Linked DNA regions of Aromatoleum petrolei. The protein of the gene in region 1 binds, or shares a complex with, the protein of each later gene. Links are inferred from orthologs where the notes say so. Each region holds a gene or a part of one and is shown on either strand. Other genes may lie near its edges. The genes, in order: ToN1_RS15330 and dsbD.

The links.
Region 2: the proteins of ToN1_RS15330 (region 1) and dsbD are in contact, whole or in part, in a crystal structure (PDB 1JZD), measured with the Escherichia coli proteins. The link is inferred for Aromatoleum petrolei from one-to-one orthologs.

The regions. Positions count from the first base shown.
Region 1 is NZ_CP059560.1:3,360,892-3,366,306, forward strand. What follows is about bases 1-2,822. They hold ToN1_RS15330 (DsbC family protein), read left to right. Parts: upstream 1-961; coding sequence 962-1,684; downstream 1,685-2,822. Other genes in these bases: ToN1_RS15325 (UbiH/UbiF family hydroxylase), read left to right, coding at 1-945; mltA (murein transglycosylase A), read right to left, coding at 1,718-2,822. Also shown: more of mltA, read right to left, coding at 2,823-3,007; ToN1_RS24930 (hypothetical protein), read left to right, coding at 3,101-3,223; ToN1_RS15340 (ATP-binding protein), read left to right, coding at 3,216-4,091; ToN1_RS15345 (Nudix family hydrolase), read left to right, coding at 4,088-5,029; ToN1_RS15350 (DNA gyrase inhibitor YacG), read right to left, coding at 5,020-5,223; cell division protein ZapD, read right to left, coding at 5,237-5,415. UniProt on the Escherichia coli protein: Acts as a disulfide isomerase, interacting with incorrectly folded proteins to correct non-native disulfide bonds.
Region 2 is NZ_CP059560.1:3,119,377-3,129,566, reverse strand. Bases 3,593-6,585 are described here. They hold dsbD (protein-disulfide reductase DsbD), read left to right. Parts: upstream 3,593-4,164; coding sequence 4,165-6,006; downstream 6,007-6,585. Other genes in these bases: ToN1_RS14235 (riboflavin synthase), read left to right, coding at 6,116-6,585; cutA (divalent-cation tolerance protein CutA), read left to right, coding at 3,718-4,074. In the rest of the region: ToN1_RS14260 (PAS domain-containing hybrid sensor histidine kinase/response regulator), read left to right, coding at 1-2,043; ToN1_RS14255 (Mut7-C RNAse domain-containing protein), read right to left, coding at 2,249-2,992; ToN1_RS14250 (DUF2946 family protein), read right to left, coding at 3,007-3,591; more of ToN1_RS14235, read left to right, coding at 6,586-6,721; ribBA (bifunctional 3,4-dihydroxy-2-butanone-4-phosphate synthase/GTP cyclohydrolase II), read left to right, coding at 6,718-7,806; ribH (6,7-dimethyl-8-ribityllumazine synthase), read left to right, coding at 7,882-8,352; transcription antitermination factor NusB, read left to right, coding at 8,349-8,798; ToN1_RS14215 (PAS domain S-box protein), read left to right, coding at 9,131-10,190. UniProt on the Escherichia coli protein: Required to facilitate the formation of correct disulfide bonds in some periplasmic proteins and for the assembly of the periplasmic c-type cytochromes.

The DNA.
Region 1 (5,415 bases):
GTACATGCGATGACCATTCGAGGGGACGCGGGCGGGGAGCTCGAGTTTGCGTCTTACGACAGCGGCCTGTCGGAACTCGCCTGGATCGTCGAGTCCGGGCGCATGCAGCGCGAGTTGTGGGAGACGGTCAAGCGGCAGCACAACGTGACCATGCTGGTGGGCGGGCTGCCCGAAGCAATGGCGGTGGAGCGGGAAAGCGTGTCGCTCGCGCTGCCCGGCCGGAAGACGGTTTACGGCCGTCTGATGGTGGGGGCGGATGGGGTGAATTCGTGGGTGCGCGCGCAGGCGGGGATCGATGCGGAGATCACGCCCTACGGCGAGCGCGGCGTGGTCGCCAATTTCACTTGTGCGGAGGATCACCGCCACCGGGCCTTCCAGTGGTTCCGGGAGGATGGGATCCTCGCGCTGTTGCCCCTGCCGGGACGGATGGTGTCGATGGTCTGGTCGTGTGCCGATGAGCTTGCGGATTCCTTGCTGGCGCTCGACGGCGCGGCGCTGTGCCGGCGGGTCGCGGACGCCACCGGCGGTGCGCTTGGGGCGCTGGAGTTGGTGACCTCCGCGCAGGCGTTCCCGCTGCGCTTCATGCGCGTCGCATCGGTGGTGAAGGAGCGCGTCGCGCTCGTGGGCGACGCCGCGCATGCGATCCACCCGCTATCCGGCCACGGGATTAATCTGGGTTTCCAGGACGCGCGGGCGCTTGCCGAGCTGCTCAAGAAATTACCGTCCTGGCGCGACCCCGGCGAACTCGCCGTGCTACGCGGCTATGCCCGCACGCGCGCGGAGGAGCCGTTTCTCGTGCAATATGCGACGCACGGACTCAACCGCCTGTTCGGCTCGCGCAATCCGCTGCTCGCGGCGGTACGCAATGCCGGTTTGAACCTCACAGGCCGTTTGCCGGTCGTACGGAACGCGCTCGTGCGTTATGCGGTGAGCGGCCGATTCTGATTCCATGGAGATGCAGATGCTGAAGAAGGTAATTCGTCCTCTGATCGCGGCCCTCGGGCTGGTTCTGGCGACTCAGGGGGCGGCGCGCGCCGAGGAGGCGGAGGTGAAGAAGGCAGTGGAGGCCTTCGTTGGCGCGCCTGCGGTCGAGTCGGTCGCGAAGGTCCCGTATGGCGGGCTCTACGAGGTCGTCATGAAGAGCGGCGAGCTCGTCTATACGGACGATAAGGCGAGCTTCTTCCTCGACGGTCGCCTGATCGACACCAAGACGCGCAAGGATGTCACCGCGGCACGGATGGCACAGCTGTCGTCGATCGACTTTGCCGCGCTGCCGCTCGATCAGGCGATCAAGCAGGTGCGTGGCAACGGGTCGCGCGTGCTCGTGACCTTCGAGGATCCGAACTGCACCTATTGCAAGCGGCTCGGCAAGGAGCTCGCGCAAATGAAGGACGTGACGCTCTACACCTTCCTGTTTCCGATCCTGAGCCCCGACTCGACCGAGAAGTCGCGTAACATCTGGTGCGCGAAGGACCGCGCGAAGGCTTGGAACGACTGGATCCTCGATGCGAAGGCGCCGGTCGCCGCGAAATGCGACAGCGCCGTGGTCGATCGCAACGTGGCCTTGGGCCAGAAGCTGCGCATCAACGGCACGCCGACCATCTTCCTCGCCGACGGGCGCCGCCTGGGCGGCTATGTGCCGGCGGCGGAGCTCGAACAGCAGCTGGCGAGCGTCGCGAAGTAAACGACGAACCGACGGCGCCTGCAGGCGCCGTTTTTACATCCCGGCGGGGCCCGCTCCGAGCGGGCCCGTATCGTTCGGCAGCAGGACCCAGAGCTGGCCCTGCTGGCGCATGCGGCCGGCCTGCACCCCGGCGTCAGCGCCGAGCCCCCAGAAGAAGTCCGCCCTGACCGCGCCCTTGATGGCGCCGCCGGTATCCTGGGCAAGCATCAACCGGCGCAAGGGGCGGTCGCTGTTCGGCGCAGTGGTTGCGAGGAACACGGGAGCGCCGAGCGGGATGGTGCGCGGATCGACGGCCAGGCTGCGGCCGGCGGTGAGGGGGACGCCCAGCGCGCCGGTCGGGCCGCCGGGCGAGGGCGGCATCTCCCTGAAGAATACGTAGCTTGGATTGCTGTGCAGCATCTCGGAGAGGCGATGGGGGTTGCTGCGCGCCCAGTTCTTGATGCCGTCCATTGAGGCCTTCTCGAGCGGCAGCTCGCCCTGGTTCACGAGCCAGCGGCCGATCGACTGGTAGGGGTGGCCATTCTGGTCGGCATAGCCGATGCGGACCTGGCTGCCATCGGGCAGTTCGACGCGGCCGGAGCCCTGAACCTGCAAGAAGAAGAGGTCGATCGGGTCGGCGGCCCACAGCAGGGTGGGGGCGGGGGCCCGCTCCTGCATGCCGTCGAGCTCGGCGCGCGACCAGTAGGGGACGACCTTGTTGCCGACCAGTCGTCCGCGCAGGCGCAGGCTGCGCAGGTCGGGATAGAGGTCTCCGAAGTCGACCGTGAGCATGTCTGCCGGCACTCCATGGACCGGCCAGCGGTAGCGCTCGGAACGTGCGCGGCTACCCTTGATGATGGGTTCGTAGTAGCCGGTGATCAGGCCTTCGTTGGTGCCGTCGGGGTTGCGGACGGCCCACGGGGTGAGGCGCGTTTCGAGGAACTGGCGGACGGTGGCCGCGCTCGGCGCGTCGCCGAGGCGTTGCGCGTCGCCGCACAAGCTCTGCCAGCGTGCTTGCTTCACGAGCGCCTTGCATGACTGGCGCAGGGCCGGCCAGGCCTGTGCGACGTCGTCGCTGCGCCAGTCGGGGAGTTCGGTCCAGCTTGTGCGCTGCAGGGCTTCGACCGCAGGCGTGGGAGCTGGGGCCTGCCCCGCGGTCGGGGCGGCGGGGGCGGGGGGCAAGGAGGGGGCGCAACTCGGGCACGACGGACAGGGTTTGGCCGCGGCGCACGGGGCGGTGGCGGTCGCGGGGGCAGGCGGCTGGCTGGCGCAGGCGGCGAGAAAGGCGAAGGGCAGCAGACACAGCAGGCGCTGTGCGGGAGATGTCGGGGCGCGCCGGTTCATGGGGTGGATCGGGTAGACTCGTGAAGAAAAGGGTGGTCAGTATACCGGCTTGCCCGGACAGGCCCGAATCGCCATTCCCGCAGGAGCGTGCATATGTGGGTGATCTTTCTGGAGGCGGGCGTTGCGCTCGCGCTGCTGCTGGTGATCGTGTGGGCCACGTGGCCGAAGCGGCGCGAGGGCGAGACGAACGAAGGACGAACGAATCGAGATGAATGAACTAGCGCAGTTGGTGGTGCGTGCCGAGCAGCTGATCGGACGCCTGGAGCAGTTGTTGCCGCGGCCGGTCGAGGCCCCCGATTGGGCCGCTGCGCCGGCCTTTCTGTGGCGCAGACGCAATGGCCATGCAAGCCTGGTGCCGGTGACGCGGCCGCACGGGATCCGCCTCAAGGATCTGCGCGACATCGACGACCAGAAGGAGCGCATAGATCTCAATACGCGCCAGTTCCTCGCTGGCAGGCGCGCGAACAACGTGCTGCTGACCGGTGCGCGCGGCACGGGGAAGTCCTCGCTCGTGAAGGCGCTGCTGAATGCCTATGCGGGCAAGGGCTTGCGTCTGATCGAGGTGGATCGTGACGACCTGATGGATTTGCCCGAGATCATCGAGCTGGTCCAGGGGCGCCCGGAGCGCTTCATCCTGTTCTGCGATGATCTGTCCTTCGAGGACGCGGAGCCCGCCTACAAGGCGCTGAAGAGCGTGCTCGACGGCTCGGTGGCGGCGGTGCCCGACAACGTGCTGATCTACGCGACGTCGAACCGGCGCCACCTGATGCCGGAGTACCACGACGAGAACCTGCAGACGCGGCATGTGGATGGCGAGATCCATCCGGGCGAAGCGGTCGAGGAGAAAATCTCGCTGTCGGAGCGCTTCGGCCTGTGGATCTCGTTCTACCCCTTCAGTCAGGACGAGTATCTGGCAATCGTCGCCTACTGGCTGAAGAGTTTCGGGCTGGAGCGCAAGGCGATCGACGCGGCGCGGCAGGAGGCCTTGCAGTGGGCGCTGATGCGCGGCTCGCGATCCGGGCGTGTCGCGTGGCAGTTCGCGCGCGACTGGGCGGGGCGCTGCGAGACGGGCGGTTCGCGATGATGAAGCGCGTGGAAGTGGCGGCGGGCGTGATCTTCCGCCGGGACGGGCGTTTCCTGCTCGGGCAACGGGCACCGGATACTTTCTACGCGGGCTACTGGGAGTTTCCCGGCGGCAAGGTCGAGCCGGGCGAGTCGCCGGCCGACGCATTGATCCGCGAGCTCGACGAGGAGCTGGGGATTCGCGTGCAGGGCGTGCGGCCGTGGATCACGCGGGAGCATCGTTACGAGCATGCGCATGTGCGGCTGCATTTCTTCGAGGTCGCCGAATGGGAGGGCGAGCTGCACGATCACGTGCATAGCGCTCTTTCGTGGGAGCGGGTAGAGGCGCCGGAGGTCGGGCCGATGCTGCCGGCGAACGGCCCGATATTGAAGGCCTTGCGTCTGCCGCGCTGGATGGGGATCACGCACGCGGCCGAGATCGGCGTCCAGCGCCAGTTGGCGCAACTGGACGCAGCGCTGGCGGGGGGGCTGCGGCTCGTGCAGGTGCGTGAGCCGGGAATGCCGATGCCGGAATTGCGTGCCTTCGCCGGCGAGGTGGTGAAGCGTGCGCACGCCTGCGGCGCGTCGGTGGTCGTGAACGGCAGTGTGGAGCTGGCAGCCGAGGTGGGGGCGGATGGCGTGCATCTGCCGGCGGCGCAGCTCGGTGCCCTAGCGCGGCGGCCGGAGCTGGAATGGGTGGGGGCGTCGTGCCATACCCGCGCGGAACTCGAGCGTGCGGCCGAGCTTGGCCTGGACTATGCGGTGCTGGGTGCGGTGCAGCCGACGGCGACGCATCCGGGGCAGCCGGTGCTGGGTTGGGAGCGCTTCGCGGAGCTGGTCCGCGGGCTGCCGATGCCGGTGCTGGCGCTCGGCGGGCTGCGGCAGAACGACGTGGAGTGTGCGCGGACCGCCGGCGCGCACGGCATCGCGGCGATCCGCGCGAGCTGGGATCAGTCCTGAGCGGGACGGTCGGAGGCGTTTTGCTCGCCCGGGTCGCCCTCGGCGGCGGCGGGGACGCGGTAGTCCTCGGATGCCCAGGCGCCGAGGTCGATCTGCTTGCAGCGTTCCGAGCAGAAAGGCCGGAAACGGTTCTCGGGCACCCAGCGCACTGGGGCGCCGCATTGCGGGCATTTGACGATACGGACCTGTGCCATGTTGCGGGCGGCCTCAGAGGCTGCAGAAGGTGAGTTCGAAGTTCACGTCGCGCTCGGCGAGCCGCGGGCGGATCACCGTCTCCGAGAGCATGAAGCGGACGTTGAGTGCGTACTTGTTGGCACTGATCTCGGGCACGACCGCGTCGGTCGGTGCCAGGCGCAGGCGCAGCATTTGGGCGCTGCGGCCGGCCA
Region 2 (10,190 bases), 240 kb from region 1 along the record:
GCGCAACGCCAGTTCAGCGAAGACCTCGAACGCCAAGTCGTCCGGCGCACCCAGGAGCTGCAGGCAAGCCGTGACGCTCTCGCCGAGGCGCAGGCCGTGGGCCACATCGGCAGCTGGGCGCACGACCTGCGCGCCGACGCGATGAGCTGGTCCGACGAAACCCGCAGGATCTTCGGCCTGCCCAGCGATTCGGAGCCCCGTGCGCGGGACTTCTTCGACGCGCTGCACGCGGACGATCGGCCGCGCGTGGAGGCGGCATGGCGCTCGGCGCTCGACGGCGGCAACGAATTCCGCACGGAAAGCCGCATCCTCGCGGCGGGCGAATTGCGCTGGGTGAACATCGAGGCGAAGGTCCGACGCGACGCCGCGGGTGAGGCCATCGACGTCATCGGCATCGTGCAGGACATCACCGCCCTCAAGCACGCGAACGCCCGCCTCGAGCAGGCCGTCGACGCGGCGCAGGCCGCCAACCGCGCCAAGAGCCGGTTCCTCGCGACCATGAGCCACGAGATCCGCACGCCGATGAACGCCATCATCGGCATGACGCGACTGGCGCTCGACACCCCGCTCGACGCACAGCAGCGCGACTACCTCGAGAAGATCAGCGGCGCCGCGGACGGCCTGCTGCAGGTCATCAACGACGTACTCGACTTCTCCAAGATCGAAGCCGGCAGCATGGACTTGCGCGCAGCCCCGTTCAACCTGCGCGAGCTATTCGCGAAAGTGGTCAGCCAGCTCGAATTCCGCGCACGCGAGAAGGGGCTCGAACTGCGCGTGACGCTCGACGAGCAGGGGCCGATGGACTACGTCGGGGATGCCCTGCGCATCGGCCAGGTGCTGCTGAACCTCGCGGGTAACGCCGTCAAGTTTACGCACCAGGGCGAGGTGAGTCTCGAGCTGCGACGCCTGCCGGGCGGCTCGAGCGGCGACTTGCTCGAGTTCGTCGTGCGCGACTCCGGCATCGGCATGAGTGCATCCCAGCTCACCCGCCTCTTCCAGCCCTTTTCCCAGGTCGACGACGCCACCACGCGCCCCTTCGGCGGCACCGGACTGGGGCTGGCGATATCGAAGCAGCTGGTTGAACTGATGCACGGCTCGATCGGCGTCGAGAGCACCCCTGGAGCCGGGAGCCGCTTCCACTTCGCGCTGCGCCTCGCGCCCGCCGCCGAGGGCGCGGGTCGGGCCGCAGCTTCCTGCAACGCGGGCGACAGTGGCCCGCCGAGCCTGCGCGGCCGCCGCATCCTGCTCGCCGAAGACAATCCACTCAACCAGCAGGTCGCCGGCGAGTTCCTGCGCCGCATGGGCATGATCGTCGACATCGCAAACAACGGTACCGAAGCGGTCGCGCGCGCGCTCGAGCGTCGCTACGATCTCGTGCTGATGGATTTGCACATGCCGGTGATGGACGGCTACGAGGCGACACGACAGATCCGCCGCTACTTCAGCGACGCTGCCCTGCCCGTCCTCGCGATGACGGCCGACGCCTTCAGCGACGCCCGCGACCGCTGCCTGGAGGCCAGCATGAACGACCACGTCGCCAAACCCATCGATTTCCGCACCCTGCCTGACGTGCTGGCGCGCTGGCTCAAGCTCGCCGATGCCGTCGACCGTCCGTCTCCCTCACCGTCCGAAGGCGGGGCGCACCATCCGGCAGTCTCCGCCGGCCCCCTGGACCTTCTGCCGCAGGAGGAACTGGACGAAGCCCTGGCGCGCATCGGCGGCGATGTCGCGCTCTACCGGGAACTGGCCGCGCTGTTCATCGAACAGTACCGCGACGCTTCTGCACAATTGCAGCAACACCTTGAGGAAGGCAAGCTCGAACAACTGGGACTGATGGCGCACACGCTCAAGGGGGTGGCCGCCAGCCTCGGCCTGAGACCGCTGCGGGCACATGCCGTGCGGCTGGAGAAAATGATCCGGGCCGGCGAGACGGACCGGTTGCACGATGCAGTACACCAGCTCGCGGACACCCTCGCCGCGTCCATGCAAGGCCTGTCCGGGCATCTTGGCGCCAGCGAGAACTGGCCAGCGCCTCAGCTCTGATTGGAAACCTGGAAGGCAGCGAGCCGTTTCATTGGCGTACTCGACCTTGCCGTCAGGGGATGCGACAGGATCTCCGCCTCCGGCCCCGACAGAAAATCTCCCTTACGCATGAGGGTATCGATGGGCAGCGGCAGGTCAGTCAAAAGCATGGGTCATAATGCCTCGACGAGCCGGAAACCGACAGACCCCGTCGCCGCGGTCCGGCTCACTCGCGCGGCAGCAGGCGCGCGAGCAAGGCCTGCATCTTCACCCAATGGGTTCCCTCCCAGAACACTCGCCGGCACACGTCGCAGGTGCTGAAGCGCGAGTGGCGCTCGCGCACCCCCTCGGGCAACAGGTGCGCGACGCTCGCCTTGTCGATTGCATGGAGCGGTGCGTTGCACGACAGACACAGCGTGAACGGCCGCGCGCTGCGGGCGAGATCCAGGCGCGCGAGGACCTCCGCGAACTGCAGCTCCGGCTTCAGCGCATGCACGTAGCAGCCGTGCGTGATCGTACGTCGCTTGAGCAGCTCGCGGTCGCGCGTGAGCACGATGCGTCCGTCGTGGGCCGCGATCGCCTCGATGTCCTCGTCGGCGAAGTTGTTGTCGTACAGCGTGTCGAAGCCCGTCATGCGCAGCAGGCGCGCGAGCCCGCCCATATGGGCGTCGGCGACGAAGCGCGTCGTGCGCAGCGGATGCTCGCGCACACGCAGCAGCGGCGTGATGTCGAAGGTTTCGAAACGCGGATAGACCGACACGCGGTCGCCCTCGCGCAGCAGGCGCTCGAATCCCACCGACTCGCCATTAACCAGCACCAACTCGACCTCGGTGTGCGGCACCCCCAGCGCCTCGATCATGTGCTTGACCGTCGCCGCCCGCGCACACGGCACCGTGACGTCGCGGTAACGGTTTGTCGGGGCGAGGAAATCGTTGAGTTCCTCGTAGAAGCGGAAACTCGCCGACACCATCGCCGCGCTCCCGCTCAGGGCGCAGGGCGCGCACGGAAACCGAAGCGCGCCGGCACCGCCGCACGTTCGACCGCCTGCAGCGGCAGGTTCCGCCACCTCACCTGGCACCTCACCTGGCAGGTCACCTGCCCCCCCTCGCCCGAACCGCCCGTCATCACCGCGAGCAGCGCCTCGTCGTCGGCCACCCTGCCGTCCGCCAAGCGGCATTCGGCAAGGAAGGCCGCGAGATCGCGGTCGTCGAGCAGGCCGGCGCCGAGGTCCGTGTCCAGCACCACGCTCCCCTCCTCATCGAGGCAGGCCGCCGCCACGGCGGCAACCTCGGTCCCGGCATGCGTCGTCAGGCTGCCGTCCGGATGCAGGCGCAGCACCCAGGGCGTGTAATCCAGCGACACGTACACCCGCTGCGGTCCGTTGCGCACGAGCCAGTTGCCCGACTCGTCGCAGCCGTAGTTGGCGTTGAGGAAGCCCGCCAGTCCCGCATGCTCGACCGCCTCGCCGCGCAGCCGCCAAGTGCCGCGGCGGTCTAGCGACAGCCAGTCGTAGCAGGCGGGAACGTCGGGCCAGCGGGCGGACGCGGCAACATCGGGGCAAGAGGTCATCGGGGGATGAAGTTGCGGAAAAGTCCCAGCATAGCGCGCCGCGCCCGCAGGCAGAACCCTGCGGCGCATGCGCGCAGCGCCCGAGTCTGGGACAATCCCGCGTTTGCCCATGCGGAGAAACGCGCGATGACCGAAGCACTCGTCGTCCTCACCAACTGCCCCGACGCGGCCTGCGCCGACGCCCTCGCCACGCTGCTGATCGAGCGTCGCCTGGCCGCGTGCGTGAACGTCCTCGCGCCCTGCCGCTCGGTGTATCGCTGGCAGGACAAGCTCGAGATCGCAGCGGAAGTCCCGCTTCTGATCAAGACCACACCCGTGCGCTACGCGGAACTCGAGGCGGCGATCCGCGAGAACCATCCCTACGAACTTCCGGAAATCGTCGCGGTCCCTGTCATGCGCGGCCTGCCGGGCTACCTCGACTGGGTCGCTGCGGAAACCGCCCCGCTACCGGACGACGAGAGCGCAGCCCCGACCGCTTCCTGAGCAGGCGCAAGTCGCAGGTCTTGATCCATATCGAAGACCTGCCGCCCCTGCCACCCTACAATCGCGCCACCGCGCAACGCCGACGAACCCATGCACCGCCTCCTGTCCCTGATTGCCCTGCTCGCGAGCCTCCTCGCGCTGTCCGTCCCCGCCCACGCCGCAGGCGCGGTCAGCGGCTCGCCGATGCGCCCCGAGGAGGCCTTCGTGCTCTCCGCGCAGGCGCTCGACCCGCAGACAGTCGAGGTCACCGTCAAGATCGCGGGCGACTACTACCTCTACGCCGACAAGTTCCGCTTCCGCGCCGATCCCGACACTGTCAGCTTCGGCACGCCACAGCGCCCGGCGGGCAAGGTCACGAAGGACGACTTCTTCGGCCAGGTCGAGACCTACCGCAAGGAAGTGAAGATCCTGCTGCCGGTCAATGCGCCCGAAGGCACGACGAAATTCCGCCTGCTCGGCAGCGTGCAGGGCTGCTGGGACGGCGGCATCTGCTACCCGCCCAACGAGCAGACCGCCGACATCGACCTCCTCGCCAAGCCGATGAAGACCGGCGGCAACTTCCTCGACGGCCTGCTCGGGCGCGACGACAAGCCCGTGCAGGCGGCCGCCGCGACCGGCGGCAGCGGCGTATCCGACGACGAGAGCGGACGCATCGCCGGCCTGCTGCGCGACGCCAGCGGCCCTCTGGTGCTGCTGAGCTTCTTCGGTTTCGGCCTGCTGCTCGCCTTCACCCCCTGCATGTTCCCGATGATCCCCATCCTGTCGGGCATCATCGTCGGCCACGGCCACGACATCTCGCGCGGACGTGCCTTCGTGCTGTCGCTCGTGTACGTGCTGGGCATGGCCATCACCTACGCCGCCGCCGGCGTCGCCGCAGGCCTCTCGGGCACCATGCTGGCCGCCGCACTGCAGAACGCCTGGGTGCTGGGCGCCTTCGCGCTGGTGTTCGTGCTGTTGTCGCTGTCGATGTTCGGCTTCTACGAGCTGCAGCTGCCGACGGCGCTGCAGAGCCGCCTGTCCTCCACCGCCAGTCACCAGCAGGGCGGCAGCCTCGGCGGCGTCGCGGTGATGGGGGTGCTGTCGGCGCTGATCGTCGGCCCCTGCGTCGCCGCCCCGCTCGCCGGCGCGCTGCTCTACATCGCGCAGACCGGCAACGCCGCACTCGGCGGCGCGGCCCTGTTCGCGATGGCGCTGGGCATGGGGGCGCCACTCCTCGCCGTCGGCGTCGCCGCCCGCTCGGTCCTGCCCAGGGCCGGCGCGTGGATGGAAGGCGTCAAGAAGGCCTTCGGCGTGATGCTGCTGGCCGTCGCGGTGTGGCTGCTCACCCCCGTCGTGCCGCCGCTGCTGCCCATGCTCGCGTGGGCGGCGTTGCTGGTGTTCTCGGGCATCTTCCTGCATGCGATCGACCCGCTGCCGCCGCACGCGAAAGGCTGGCAGCGCTTCTGGAAGGGTGTCGGCGTGGTGCTGCTGATCGGCGGTGCGGCAATGCTCATCGGCGCACTGGCCGGCTCGCGCGACCCGCTGCAGCCGCTCGCGGTGCTGCGCGCGCAGGCCGCCACCGCCAACGCGGCCGAGCTGCCGCGCTTCGAGAAGGTCGCCTCGATCGCCGAGCTCGATGCGCGGCTTGCGTCCACCGATCGTCCGGTGATGCTCGACTTCTATGCCGACTGGTGCGTGTCGTGCAAGGAGATGGAACGCTTCACCTTCACCGACCCGAATGTCGCCGCGCGCATGGGCCGCATGCTGCTGCTGAAGGCCGACGTCACCGCCAACAACGATGACGACAAGGCCTTGCTCAAGCGCTTCAACCTGTTCGGGCCGCCGGGCACGATCTTCTTCGACCCGGCGGGCAAGGAGCGCGACGGCCTGCGCGTCGTCGGCTTCATGAAGGCGGACGCCTTCAGCGAAGTGCTCGATCGCGCGCTGCGCTGAGGTCTGCAAGCCGGGGAACGGCGCCGAAGCGATCGCGGCGGGCTTCCGATCGCTTTTGGTTGCATTTCGCCTACAATTGGCGTTCCCTCAATCGCCCGCCTCCCAAAACATGTTCTCCGGAATCGTGGCCGCCTGCGGCCGAATCGAACGCATCGATCCCCTGCAGGACGGCGTCCGCCTGACGGTCAACGTGGCCGATCTCGATCTCTCCGACGTGCAGCTCGGTGACAGCATCGCCAACAGCGGCGTGTGCCTTACCGTCATCGCGATGGACGGCCCGCGCGTGCAGTTCGACGTCTCGCGCGAGACCCTCAACTGCACGGCCGGCCTCGACCAGGCCGGCAACGAAGTCAACCTCGAGAAGGCGCTACGCCTCGCCGACCGCCTCGGCGGCCACCTCGTCACCGGCCACGTCGACGGCGTCGGCGAAGTCGTCCGCTTCGTCCCGGTGGGCGAGAGTCACGACCTCGTGATCCGCGCCCCCGCCGCGCTTGCAGGCTACATTGCGCGCAAGGGCTCGATCACCGTGAACGGCGTGAGCCTCACCGTGAACCGCGTCGAGGGCACCGAATTTTCGATCAACCTGATCCCGCACACCGTCGCGGTCACCAATCTCAAGCACCTCGCGGCCGGCAGCCGCGTGAATCTCGAGATCGACTTGATCGCCCGTTACTGCGAACGCCTGCTCGCCTGGCGCGAGGAATCCGCACAATGACCGCACTGTCCCCCATCACCGAAATCGTCGAGGAAATCCGCGCCGGCCGCATGGTCGTGCTGGTCGACGAGGAAGACCGCGAGAACGAGGGCGACCTCGTCCTCGCCGCCGAGCACGTCACGCCCGAGGCGATCAACTTCATGGCCAAGTTCGGCCGCGGCCTGATCTGCCTGACGCTGACCGAGGCGCGCTGCCGCCAGCTCGACCTGCACCTGATGGTGCGCGACAACCGCTCGCCGCACGGCACCGCCTTCACGACCTCGATCGAGGCCGCCGAAGGCGTCACCACAGGCATCTCCGCGCACGACCGCTCGCGCACGGTGGAAGCCGCCGTCGCACGCAACGCCAAGCCCACCGACATCGTCCAGCCCGGCCACATCTTCCCGCTGATGGCGCAGAACGGCGGCGTGCTCATCCGCGCTGGCCACACCGAGGCCGGCTGCGACCTCGCCGCGCTCGCCGGGCTCGAACCGGCGGCGGTGATCTGCGAGATCCTCAAGGACGACGGCACGATGGCGCGCCTGCCCGACCTCGTCGAGTTCGCCAAGGAACACAGCCTCAAGATCGGCGCGATCCGCGACCTGATCCAGTATCGTTCGTCGAACGAGCACCTGATCAAGCGCGTCGCCGAGAAGGACGTCGACACCCCGCACGGCCGTTTCCGCCTGTTCGCATTCGAGGACAAGACCACCGGCGAAGTGCATTTCGCGATGACGAAGGGCGATATCCGCCCCGAGCGCGAGACCCTCGTGCGCGTGCATGAGCCGATCTCGGTCGTCGACTTCCTCGACTCCGAAAGCGCCCGCCACACCTTCCCGGTGAACCTCTCGCTCGCCCGCCTCGCGCAGGCCGAACAGGGCGTGATCGTGCTGCTGTACCGCCCGCAGTCGGGCAGCGAACTGCTCGCGAGCCTGACCGGCGACGGTTATCAGCCGCCGAAATGGGACGCCCGCCTGTTCGGCGTCGGCGCGCAGATCCTGCGCGACCTCAAGGTCGGCAAGATGCGGCTGCTCTCCAGCCCGCGCAAGATTCCGAGCATGGCCGGCTTCGGCCTGGAGATCACGGGCTTCGTCGATCCGGTCTGAGGTGGTACCCTCGACGTTTTACCGCGCCGGAAGTCCTGCGGATTTCCGGCTTTTCCGTTTCCGAAAGAACCGAACATGGCCCGTTACGACAACATCCCCGAATTCGAGCCCGATCTGAACGGCCACGGCCTGCGCATCGGCATCGTCATGAGCCGCTTCAACCAGGACGTGTGCGAAGGCCTGCTGTCGGCCTGCACCGCCGAGCTGCAGCGCCTCGGCGTCGCGCCCGACCTGATCCGCATCGCGACCGTCCCCGGAGCGCTGGAGATCCCGCTCACGCTGCAGGCGATGGCGCGCAGCGGCCGCTACGACGCGCTGGTCGCGCTCGGTGCAGTGATCCGCGGCGAGACTTACCACTTCGAGCTGGTGTCGAACGAGATGGGTGCGGGAATCAACCGCATCGGCCTCGACACCGGCATGCCGATCGCCAACGGCGTGCTCACCACCGAGGACGACGACCAGGCGCTCGCGCGGATGCAGGAAAAAGGCAGCGACTGCGCACGCACCGCGGTCGAGATGGCCCGCCTGCTGCGGATGCTCAAATGAGCGGCAAGGCAGCACGGCGCCGCGCGCGCGAATTTGCCCTGCAGGGCATCTACCAGTGGCTGCTGTCGGGCAACTCCGTCCCCGTGATCGAGGACCACGTCTCCCAGGTCACCGGCTTCGACAAGGCCGACCGCGAACTCTTCGTCAGCCTCTTGCGCGGCACGCTCGCCAACGTCGAGTCGCTGCAGGAGGAGTTCGTGCCCTTCATCCACCGTTCGGTCGACGAGCTTTCGCCCGTGGAGCGCGCGATCCTGCTGCTCGCCACGCAGGAATTGAAGAACGGCCTCGACACCCCCTACCGCGTCATCATCAACGAGGCGATCGAGCTCGCGAAGAGCTACGGCGGCACCGAAGGCCACCGCTTCGTGAACGGCGTGCTCGACAAGCTCGCGGCCAAGCTGCGCGCAGTCGAGGTGAGCGCCGCGAAGGACGCCGGCAAGTCTTGAGCCCCTCATCGCACCGCAAGTAACGAACAACGGGCCCGCGCGGCCCGTTTTTCATTGTGCGCCGCGACCCGCGAGGCGCGGCTTAACGCGTTGTCATTGCATCAAGCTCCGTAGCCCCCCGACGCCGATCGGACGGAATTTTTTCGCAGACACGCGGGCGCGTTCCGTTCACCATAGGCGCGACGGCAAATACCGCTCGCGTCGGGCCTGTCGAAGCCTTGGCGATGCCTTCCCGCACCCCCACGATCCACGGGCTCTTCTGATTGCCATTTTGATATCATTTGGGAGTATGCCAAAGACCTTGGCATGCCACCGGACGGAGGAAGGGGGCGATGAAGCTGCGGGCATACCTCGCACGCATGATCTGGGTAAGCGTCGCGCCGCTGCTCGTGTTCGCCGGGCTCATCGCCTACCACGACCTGCAGCAGATCGAACGCCAGCGCGCCACCGAGGCCGAAAGCTTCGCACGTCACTTCGCCGACTCCATCGACCGGACGATTCGCGCCCGCATCCGCGCCCTCGAGATGCTCGCCGCCGCCGACCGCTTCGGCCCCCCTGCCGACTGGTCGGCACTTTACAAGGACGCACGGGCATTCCAGGCCGCCTTCGGCCAGCACGTGATCCTCGCCGACAGTGCGGGCCGGATGATCTTCAACACGGCGCGCCCGTTGGGTGCGGAGTTGCCGCAGCTGAAGACGACCGGCAGCAATTACAACGCCTTCGCGTCGCTCGCGACCGGCAAACCCGCCGTGGGCGACCAGTTCCTCGGTCCGGTCCTCAAAGAGCGACTGCTGGCGGTGGCCGTTCCGGTGCTGCGCACGAGCCAGACGCCCTACGTGCTGATTGCGCTGATGCCGGCCGAACTCTTCCGGCAGCGGATCCGCGAACTTCCCCTGCCCCCGACCTGGAGCATCACGCTGCGCGACGGCACGAACGGGATCGTCGCGCACAGCAATTCCGGGGCCGCCACGGAACGCCAAGCCACCGAGCAGTTCTCGACCGCGTCGACCCTTTCGCAATGGTCGACGACCGTATCCATCCCGGGCGGCATCGCCGGGCTCTGGTCACTGCACGAAACTTTCATGTTGCTGGGCCTGCTCCTCGCCACGATGATCCTGCTCGCCTTCGCGGGCGGGCGCCTCGCGGCACGGCGCCTGACGCGCGCGATGCTGGCGCTGGTCTCGGACACCGCGCAGGCGCGGGCCGCGAGCGGGCCACTGCACCAGCGCATCGACGAGATCGCGAGCGTCCGCAGCCGCCTCGACGATCTGGCGAAGGCGCAGAGCGTCAGCCGCGAAGCGCTCCAGGCCAGCGAGGAACGCCTGCGCCTGTTCATCGAGCATGCACCCGCGGCCCTCGCCATGTTCGACCACGACATGCACTACCTCGCCG